3 regions of the Streptomyces yerevanensis genome follow, and region 3 is predicted to be linked to each of the others. Evidence: predicted binding sites of a transcription regulator. Region 3 holds the regulator's gene; each other region holds the start of a gene.
What was found. Region 3 encodes HrcA, which represses chaperone genes, less so after heat shock. Its sites were predicted from a motif close to TTNGCACTCNGNNNNNCNGAGTGCNAA; they were not measured.
Positions count from the first base shown of each region.

Region 1: the regulator HrcA is predicted to act here: its motif matches at 1,598-1,624, upstream of groL (chaperonin GroEL).
Region 2: the regulator HrcA is predicted to act here: its motif matches at 1,610-1,636, upstream of groES (co-chaperone GroES).

Region 1 covers NZ_JNWJ01000021.1:241,976-245,249, reverse strand. Annotated here, with positions in the region: gene groL (chaperonin GroEL) at 1-1,436, opposite strand, end outside; gene OP79_RS23210 (cold-shock protein) at 1,760-1,963, opposite strand; gene OP79_RS23205 (MoaD/ThiS family protein) at 2,393-2,668, opposite strand; gene thrC (threonine synthase) at 2,739-3,274, opposite strand, start outside.
Region 2 covers NZ_JNWJ01000025.1:164,501-167,774, reverse strand. Annotated here, with positions in the region: gene groL (chaperonin GroEL) at 1-1,051, opposite strand, end outside; gene groES (co-chaperone GroES) at 1,155-1,463, opposite strand; gene OP79_RS25610 (polysaccharide deacetylase family protein) at 1,803-2,609, opposite strand; gene OP79_RS25605 (class I SAM-dependent methyltransferase) at 2,631-3,274, shown strand, end outside.
Region 3 covers NZ_JNWJ01000013.1:44,585-47,858, forward strand. Annotated here, with positions in the region: gene OP79_RS15705 (DUF3097 domain-containing protein) at 1-41, opposite strand, end outside; gene OP79_RS15710 (MBL fold metallo-hydrolase) at 70-807, opposite strand; gene hrcA (heat-inducible transcriptional repressor HrcA) at 1,034-2,050, shown strand; gene dnaJ (molecular chaperone DnaJ) at 2,051-3,187, shown strand.

The sequences.
Region 1 (3,274 bases), on a different contig from region 3:
GTCGCGGCGTTCAGACCGTGACCGACCTGAAGGTTGCGGACCTTCTCCACGACGACGCCGCCCTCGAGACCACCGTTGACGGCGATCTGCTTGAGCGGGGCCTCCAGGGCGAGCCGCACGGCGTTGGCGCCGGTCGCCTCGTCACCCTCGAGCTCCAGCTTCTCGAAGACCGTGGCGGCCTGGAGCAGGGCCACGCCACCACCGGCGACGATGCCCTCCTCGACGGCAGCCTTCGCGTTGCGAACGGCGTCCTCGATGCGGTGCTTGCGCTCCTTGAGCTCGACCTCGGTGGCGGCACCGGCCTTGATGACGGCCACGCCGCCGGCCAGCTTCGCCAGGCGCTCCTGGAGCTTCTCGCGGTCGTAGTCCGAGTCGGAGTTCTCGATCTCGGCGCGGATCTGGTTGACCCGGCCGCCGACCTGCTCGGTGTCGCCGGAGCCGTCGACGATCGTGGTCTCGTCCTTGGTGATGACGACCTTGCGGGCGCGGCCCAGGAGGTCCAGGGTCGCGTTCTCCAGCTTGAGGCCGACCTCCTCGGAGATGACCTCGCCGCCCGTGAGGATGGCGATGTCGCCGAGCATGGCCTTACGGCGGTCACCGAAGCCCGGAGCCTTGACGGCGACGGACTTGAAGGTGCCGCGGATCTTGTTGACGACCAGGGTCGACAGGGCCTCGCCCTCGACGTCCTCGGCGATGATCAGCAGCGGCTTGCCGGACTGCATGACCTTCTCGAGGAGCGGCAGCAGGTCCTTGACGGCGCTGATCTTCGAGTTGGCGATCAGGATGTACGGGTCGTCGAGGACGGCCTCCATACGCTCCATGTCGGTGGCGAAGTACGCCGAGATGTAGCCCTTGTCGAAGCGCATACCCTCGGTGAGCTCCAGCTCCAGACCGAAGGTCTGGGACTCCTCGACGGTGATGACGCCTTCCTTGCCGACCTTGTCCATGGCCTCGGCGATGAGCTCGCCGATCTGGGTGTCGGCGGCGGAGATGGAGGCGGTCGAAGCGATCTGCTCCTTGGTCTCCACGTCCTTGGCCTGGTCGAGCAGGGCACCGGAGACCGCCTCGACGGCCTTCTCGATACCGCGCTTCAGGGCCATCGGGTTGGCACCGGCGGCGACGTTGCGAAGGCCTTCCTTGACCAGCGCCTGGGCCAGGACGGTCGCGGTCGTCGTACCGTCACCGGCTACGTCGTCCGTCTTCTTCGCGACTTCCTTGACCAGCTCGGCGCCGATCTTCTCGTACGGGTCCTCGAGTTCGATCTCCTTGGCGATGGAAACACCATCGTTGGTGATCGTGGGGGCGCCCCACTTCTTCTCGAGGACGACGTTACGGCCCTTGGGGCCGAGGGTGACCTTGACGGCGTCGGCGAGCTGGTTCATCCCGCGCTCGAGGCCGCGCCGCGCCTCCTCGTCGAACGCGATGATCTTGGCCATGTGAAGTGGTCCTCCCGGACTGGGGTGGATTGCTCCGGACCGTGCTGGCGCCCGCGACGGACGGCCTGCCTGCCCCGTGGTTCCTTGCCCCACTTGGCCTGCGGGCCTCACCGACCCGGTCCTCGTTGTCACTCTCACCTTCAGAGTGCTAACGCCAATGATTAGCACTCGACCCACCCGAGTGCAAGCGCCTACCGAGGGGTGAACGGGCCGCCGGGAGACGGCTGCGCGACCGTCGGCAGGCATGCCGAAGGGCCCGTACCCCTTGAGGTACGAGCCCTTCGAAAGAAGAACGTGTCGCTGCAGATCAGTCGGCGCGTGCTTCAGCCGGCCACGCGGACCATGTCCGCCTGCGGCCCCTTCTGGCCCTGCGAGATCTCGAACTCGACTCGCTGACCTTCCTCCAGGGTGCGGTAGCCGTCCATCTGAATCGCGCTGTAGTGGACGAATACATCCGCACCACCGTCGACCGCGATGAAGCCGTACCCCTTCTCCGCGTTGAACCACTTGACGGTGCCCTGAGCCATGCCTAACTCCCCTATTACTGGCCCTTGCACAGATCCACACTTCGCGGATCCGGGTCAGACCTCACCCCCCAACGGTTGGGGGTGTGCGCCGGAACGCGTCGACCGCGGCTGAATGTATCTGCCCAACTGCCGTCTGCAACAGGTCAATCGGACGAGAAATCTGGGCATGGCCGATCCGGAATGTACGGAGAATTCACCCTAGAGTTGGGCAAGTCGGGCTCCACAAAAGGAGCAAAAGACACAAAAGACCTGCACACTTTGGCTACTTCTAATCGGACCTCAGACAGAAATGCACATGCATTTGGTCCGAGGGAGCACCAGGTTCCCCAACTGTATCGCGCTCAACCATGCAGAATTGCCCCCTCCGCTTATCTCGCGGAGAGGGCAATTCGATGAACCCTGAGTTACCGGCATTACCGACGGTAACGATCAGCCTCCGGCGACGGCCGGAATGATCGAGACGCCGGCCCCGTCGGGCGTCGCCGTCTCCAGCCCCTGCTCGAACCGCACATCGTCGTCGTTCACGTACACGTTGACGAACCGACGCAGCTTGCCCTGGTCGTCCAGGACGCGCGCCGCGATACCGGTGTGGTTCTTCTCCAGGTCGGCGATGACCTCGGCGAGGGTCGATCCTTCGGCGGCGACCTCGGCCTTGCCGCCGGTGTAGGTGCGAAGGATGGTGGGGATGCGGACGTTGACGCTCATGCGGGATGACCTCCGGTCAGGTATGGAGCGCCCCGTAAGAGGCGCGGGGGTACGTCTACGGGGCTACGGGCTACGCCTGGAGGAGCCCGGCCTCACGGAACGATTCGAGGCTGGGGCGGATGGTCGCGGTGAGACCGGTGTCGGAGGCCACCGCATCCAACGTCTTGAGACCGTCACCGGTGTTGAGGACGACAGTCGTCAGGCTCGGGTCCAGCAGACCGTTCTCGATCAGCTTCTTCGCCACCCCCACCGTCACACCACCGGCGGTCTCCGCGAAGATCCCCTCGGTCTGCGCCAGCAGCTTGATCGCGTCGACGACCTGCTCATCGTTCACGTCCTCCACCGCGCCACCGGTACGCCGCGCGATGTCCAGCACGTACGGACCATCCGCGGGGTTCCCGATGGCGAGCGACTTGGCGATCGTGTTCGGCTTCTGCGGCCGTACGACGTCGTGGCCCGCCTTGTAGGCGACGGACACCGGCGAGCACCCTTCGGCCTGGGCGCCGAAGATCTTGTACGGCTTGTCCTCGACCAGCCCGAGCTTGATGAGCTCCTGCAGACCCTTGTCGATCTTCGTGAGCTGCGAGCCGGAGGCGATGGGCACCA
Region 2 (3,274 bases), on a different contig from region 3:
CCTTGATCTGGTTGACACGGCCCGCGACGTCGTCGGACTTGCCGCCGCCGTCGACGATCGTCGTGTCGTCCTTGGTGACGGTCACGCGGCGGGCGGTGCCCAGCACGTCGAGACCGGCCTGGTCGAGCTTGAGGCCGACCTCCTCGGCGATGACGGTGGCACCGGTGAGGGTGGCCATGTCGCCGAGCATCGCCTTGCGGCGGTCGCCGAAGCCGGGGGCCTTCACGGCCACCGCGTTGAACGTGCCGCGGATCTTGTTCACGACCAGGGTCGACAGGGCCTCGCCCTCGACGTCCTCGGCGATGATCAGCAGCGGCTTGGAGGAGTTGGTCTGGATGACCTTCTCCAGCAGCGGCAGCATGTCCTGGATGGAGGAGATCTTGCCCTGGTGGATCAGGATGTACGGGTCGTCGAGGACGGCCTCCATACGCTCCTGGTCCGTGACGAAGTACGGCGACAGGTAGCCCTTGTCGAAGGCCATGCCCTCGGTGAAGTCCAGCTCGAGACCGAAGGTGTTGGACTCCTCGACGGTGATGACACCGTCCTTGCCGACCTTGTCCATCGCCTCGGCGATCAGCTCGCCGACCTGCGGGTCCTGGGCGGAAAGCCCGGCGACGGCGGCGATGTCGGCCTTCTCGTCGATCGGGCGGGCGGTCGCGAGGAGGTCCTCGGAGATCGCGGCGACGGCCGCGTCGATGCCCTTCTTCAGGGCGGCGGGGGACGCGCCGGCGGCGACGTTCCGCAGGCCCTCGCGCACCAGCGCCTGGGCCAGCACGGTGGCGGTGGTCGTACCGTCACCCGCCACGTCGTTGGTCTTGGTCGCCACCTCCTTCACCAGCTGGACGCCGAGGTTCTCGTACGGGTCCTCGACCTCGACCTCGCGGGCGATGGTGACGCCGTCGTTGGTGATGGTGGGCGCGCCGAACTTCTTGTCGATGACGACGTTGCGGCCCTTGGGGCCGATGGTCACCTTGACCGTGTCGGCCAGCTTGTTGACGCCGCGCTCGAGGGCGCGACGGGCGTCCTCGTCGAACTTCAGGATCTTCGCCATGGAGCTGAGTCAGTCCTTTCGGAAATACGAACTGCGCCCCCGGCGCCCGGCTTCTTAGTGGTCGCGGGGGCCAGGGGCGCAGTTCAAAGCAAACCTGGGTGAATTACTTCTCGATGATCGCGAGCACGTCGCGAGCCGAGAGGACGAGGTACTCCTCGCCGTTGTACTTCACCTCGGTGCCGCCGTACTTGCTGTACAGCACGATGTCACCGGTGTTCACGTCGAGCGGCAGGCGCTCGCCGTTCTCGAAACGGCCCGGGCCCACAGCGAGGACGACGCCCTCCTGGGGCTTCTCCTTCGCGGTGTCCGGGATGACCAGGCCAGAGGCCGTGGTCTGCTCGGCCTCGACGGCCTGGACCACAATGCGGTCCTCAAGCGGCTTGATGGCAACCTTGGAGCTGGCGGTCGTCACGATCCGACCTCCCCCTTCGGAGATCTCACGGGGTTAACTGTCTGAGGTGGCGACCAGGTCGATCCGTCGTCGCGGGTGCCGGACCTGCCCGTCGCGTTGTTGGCACTCTCCACTGGGGAGTGCCAGACCTGAGACTATGACTGCGATTAGCACTCGGTCAAGCGGAGTGCCAATCGCCTCCGGCGTGGCGCGGTGTTTTGGGCACCCTGCGTTGGTGGCGCCGTCCCCTGGGGGCTCCGCCCCCAGACCCCCGTATCGGCCTGAACGGCCTCGTCCTCAAACGCCGGACGGGCTGAATATGACTGGGCCCTGCGGCGCCTCCGAGCCCCACAGAAAGCCTCAGAGGTAGTCCTCCAGCCTTGCCACCGTGTAGCCCTGCTCCTGGATGCGGTGCAGCAATCTGGTCGTCGTCTCCGTGAGAGTGGCGCCGTTCTGGCCCTCGGGGCAGTGGAGGATGTCGCCCGGTCGCAGGCGGTTCGCATCGCTCCACAGGACCACCGCCGTGAGTCCGCAGTCCGCGGCGGCTCGGAGTGTGTCGTCGTTGTAGGCGCCGTACGGGGGGCGGAAGAGGCGGGGGCGGATTCCGAAGCGTTGCTTGAGTTTGTCCTGTTGGCCGCAGATCTCGGTGCGCTGGCCTGCGTAGGGGAGGCCGGGCAGGTAGGGGTGGTCCAGGGTGTGGTTCTGGACGCTCGCGCCGACCGTGCGCAGGCGGCCGAAGTGCGCGTACCCCGGTCCGACGACACTGTCCGTGAGGAACATGCTGACCGGCAGCCGTAGTTCGCGGACCATGTCGACGAACCGTGGATCCCGCTCGGCGCCGTCGTCGAAGGTCAGGAAGACGACCCTGTCGCGGGTGGGGACGCGGTCGACGACGGGCGGCAGGCCCGGACCCGCGGGGCGTACGGCGGGGCGGGCGGGTGGTTTCGGCGCCGGGGCGAGCGGGGCGACAAGGCCCCAGCGGCGGTACGTCGCGGCCTGGGTGCTGTGGGCCCGTACCGTCGACTTCGCCTTCTTGTCGAGCCGTTCGATCGGGCCGACAGGCCGGGCGCAGCCGGTGGTGCCGGCGGCGAGCAGTGCGGACGCGAGTACGGCTGTGGCCAGGGCGCGGCGGAAGCCAGTTCTGCCATCTTGTCGTACTGATCGCATGGCCCCGGATCCTCACAGGCCATGAACCGTACGAGTCCCCGACACCGCCGCCGGGCGCGCACCATCCACCGACTGGCCCACAATGGGGCCGTGGACGATCACGATCCCCTGGCCTCCTTCGCCGCGCTGCTCACCGAACGCGGACGGTTTCTGCTCGACGAGGTGCGGGAGGTCGAGCCGGCGCAGGAACTGGCCGTGGCCACGCGGCTGCGGCGGGAGCATCCGGCCGAGCTCGTGTCCGCGGCGATCGCGCAGGCGCGGTGGCGGCAGCGGGCGGTGGGGAAGTTCGGGAGCGCGGACGCCGGGCGGATGTTCTTCACCGCGAACGGGGTCGAGCAGGCGACCCGGGCGACGGTCGCGGCGTACCGGGCGGAGCGTTTCACGGAGCTCGGCGTACGGTCCGTCGCCGATCTCTGCTGTGGCATCGGCGGGGACGCGATCGCCCTCGCCCGCGCCGGGGTGCGTGTCCTGGCCGTCGATCGCGACCCGCTCACCTGCGCGGTGGCCCGTGCGAACGCCGACGCGCTCGGGCTCGGCGACCTGATCGACGTACGGGAGGCGGATGTCACTGCGGTCGACACGTCCTCGTACGACGCGGTCTTCGTGGACCCTGCCCGGCGCGGCGGGCGGGGCCGCGTTTTCGATCCGGAGGCCTATTCGCCGCC
Region 3 (3,274 bases):
TTCTTCCAGGGAGGGGTCAGATCCGGTGAGTACTGGCGCATTCGGCAGACGATACCCATACGACCTTCATCACACCCCGAAACGCCTTGCCAGCGCGTCCCGTTGGGCCCGGACGAAGCCCGCGTCCACCGCGGCGCCGTGCCCGGGGACGTACACCGCGTCCTCGCCGCCCAGGGACAGCAGGCGGTCCAGGGCCGCGGGCCAGTGGGACGGTACGGCGTCGGAGCCGGCCTGGGGTTCGCCGGACTCCTCGACCAGGTCGCCGCAGAAGACGACCTCCGGGCCCTCCGCCCCGGGCGGGCCGGGGACCAGGACCGCCAGATCGTGGGGCGTATGGCCGGGGCCCACGTTCGCCAGCAGGACCTGCCGGCCGCCGCCCAGATCCAGGGTCCACTCGCCGGACACCAGGTGCCGCGGCCGGACGAGGAGATCCGCCGCCTCGGCCGCCTCGAGCGGATCGGCGCCGTGGCGTACGGCGTCCGCGCGCAGCTCTTCGCGGTCGTGAACGAGCACTCGGTCCACGCCCACCGCGCCGAACACCTCGGCCCCCGCGAACGCCGCCGCCCCGAGGACATGGTCGAAGTGGGGATGCGTGAGCGCGAGATGGGTGACCCTGCCGCCTCCGAGGAGCCGTTGCGCCTCCGTACGCAGCCGCACGCCCTCCCGCACGCTCGAACCGGCGTCGATCATGAGCGCCGCGCCCTCGCCCACGACAAGACCGACCGTGCAGTCCCACACGGGAAGACGGCACCGCCCGGCTCCGGGGGCCAGCTCCTCCCACCCCGCAGCTGCCCAGACCGTGTTCAGCACCCCGCAGCCTCTTCCCAAGTCACCGTCATGCAACGACGCTAGCTGTATGTCCCCGACAGAGCAGGACATGCCCGTACACCTCGGATCAGCGGCTCAGGTCCGCCCTTGCCGGGGCGCCACCCCACGGCCGTACACTTGAGCCGGGATGCTGGCACTCGTGCGCGATGAGTGCCAACCGAAGACAGGCGACGACCACGGGAAAGACCAGCTGGAGGTGTGCGCGATGCTCAGTGAACGCAGGCTCGAAGTGCTCCGCGCCATCGTCCAGGACTACGTGGGCACGGAAGAGCCGGTGGGTTCCAAGGCACTCACCGAGCGGCACAACCTCGGAGTCTCCCCGGCGACCGTGCGCAACGACATGGCGGCGCTGGAGGACGAGGGCTACATCGCGCAGCCACACACCAGCGCCGGACGCATCCCCACGGACAAGGGCTACCGCCTCTTCGTCGACAAACTCGCGGGCGTCAAGCCGATGACGGCGCCCGAGCGACGGGCGATCCAGAACTTCCTCGACGGCGCCGTCGATCTCGACGACGTGGTGGGGCGGACCGTACGGCTGCTGGCGCAGCTCACCCGGCAGGTGGCGGTTGTGCAGTATCCGTCGCTGACGCGTTCGACGGTGCGGCATGTGGAGCTGCTGTCGCTGGCTCCGGCCCGCGTCATGCTCGTACTGATCACGGACACGGGACGGGTCGAGCAGCGCATGGTCGACTGCCCGGCGCCGTTCGGGGAGACGTCTCTGGCGGATCTACGCGCGCGGCTCAACAGCCGGGTCGCGGGCCGCCGGTTCACGGACGTCCCGCAGCTGGTGCAGGACCTGCCGGAGGCCTTCGAGGCCGAGGACCGCGGCACGGTCTCGACGGTGCTCTCCACCCTTCTGGAGACGCTCGTCGAGGAGACCGAGGAGCGGCTGATGATCGGCGGCACCGCCAATCTCACCCGCTTCGGACATGACTTTCCCCTCACGATCCGGCCCGTTCTGGAAGCATTGGAGGAGCAGGTCGTCCTGCTCAAACTCCTTGGTGAGGCAAGCGATTCGGGCATGACGGTGCGGATCGGTCATGAGAACGCCTATGAGGGACTCAACTCCACGTCGGTCGTCTCTGTCGGTTACGGTTCGGGCGGCGAGGCAGTAGCCAAACTCGGCGTGGTCGGACCGACCCGCATGGATTACCCGGGAACGATGGGAGCGGTACGAGCGGTGGCACGGTACGTCGGACAGATCCTGGCGGAGTCGTAAGTGGCCACGGACTACTACGCCGTACTCGGCGTGCGCCGCGACGCGTCACAGGACGAGATCAAGAAGGCCTTCCGGAGACTCGCCCGCGAGCTGCATCCGGACGTCAATCCCGATCCGAAGACGCAGGAGCGGTTCAAGGAGATCAACGCCGCGTACGAGGTGTTGTCGGACCCGCAGAAGAAGCAGGTCTACGACCTCGGCGGCGACCCGCTGTCCCAGGCGGGCGGCGGTGGCGCGGGCGGATTCGGCGCGGGCGGGTTCGGGAACTTCTCGGACATCATGGACGCGTTCTTCGGTACGGCGTCCCAGCGCGGCCCGCGCTCGCGCACCCGTCGCGGCCAGGACGCGATGATCCGTCTGGACATCGAGCTCGACGAGGCGGCCTTCGGGACGACGAAGGACATCCAGGTCGACACGGCCATCGTCTGCACCACGTGCAGCGGCGAGGGCGCGGCTCCGGGTACCTCGGCCCAGACGTGTGACATGTGCCGCGGCCGCGGTGAGGTCTCGCAGGTCACGCGGTCCTTCCTCGGCCAGGTCATGACGTCCCGGCCCTGCCCGCAGTGCCAGGGCTTCGGCACGGTAGTACCGAACCCGTGCCCGGAGTGCGCGGGCGACGGACGCGTACGCTCCCGCCGGACCCTGACCGTGAAGATCCCGGCCGGTGTCGACAACGGCACGCGGATCCAGCTCGCCGGAGAGGGCGAGGTCGGCCCCGGTGGCGGGCCCGCCGGTGACCTCTACGTCGAGATCCACGAGGTCCCGCACCCCGCCTTCCAGCGCCGCGGCGACGATCTGCACTGCACGGTCACCCTCCCGATGACCGCGGCGTCGCTCGGCACGAAGGTCCCGCTGGAGACGCTCGACGGCATGGAGGAGATCGACATCCGCCCCGGCACCCAGTCCGGCCAGTCGATCCCGCTGCACGGCCGCGGTGTCACGCATCTGCGCGGCGGCGGTCGCGGCGACCTCATCGTGCACGTCGAGGTCCAGACTCCGAGCAAGCTGGACGTGGAGCAGGAGCGGCTGCTGCGCGAGCTGGCGAAGCTGCGGGGGGAGGAACGGCCTACGGGGCAGTTCCAGCCGGGGCAGCAGGGGTTGTTCTCGCGCCTCAAGGACGCGTTCAACGGGCGCTGACGGTGGGCGGGCCGGTCGGCCGGGGGTCCGGCCCCGCCGCGCAGCGGCAATGGGATGCAGCGGCCCCCGGGTGAGCACAGTCAGCCG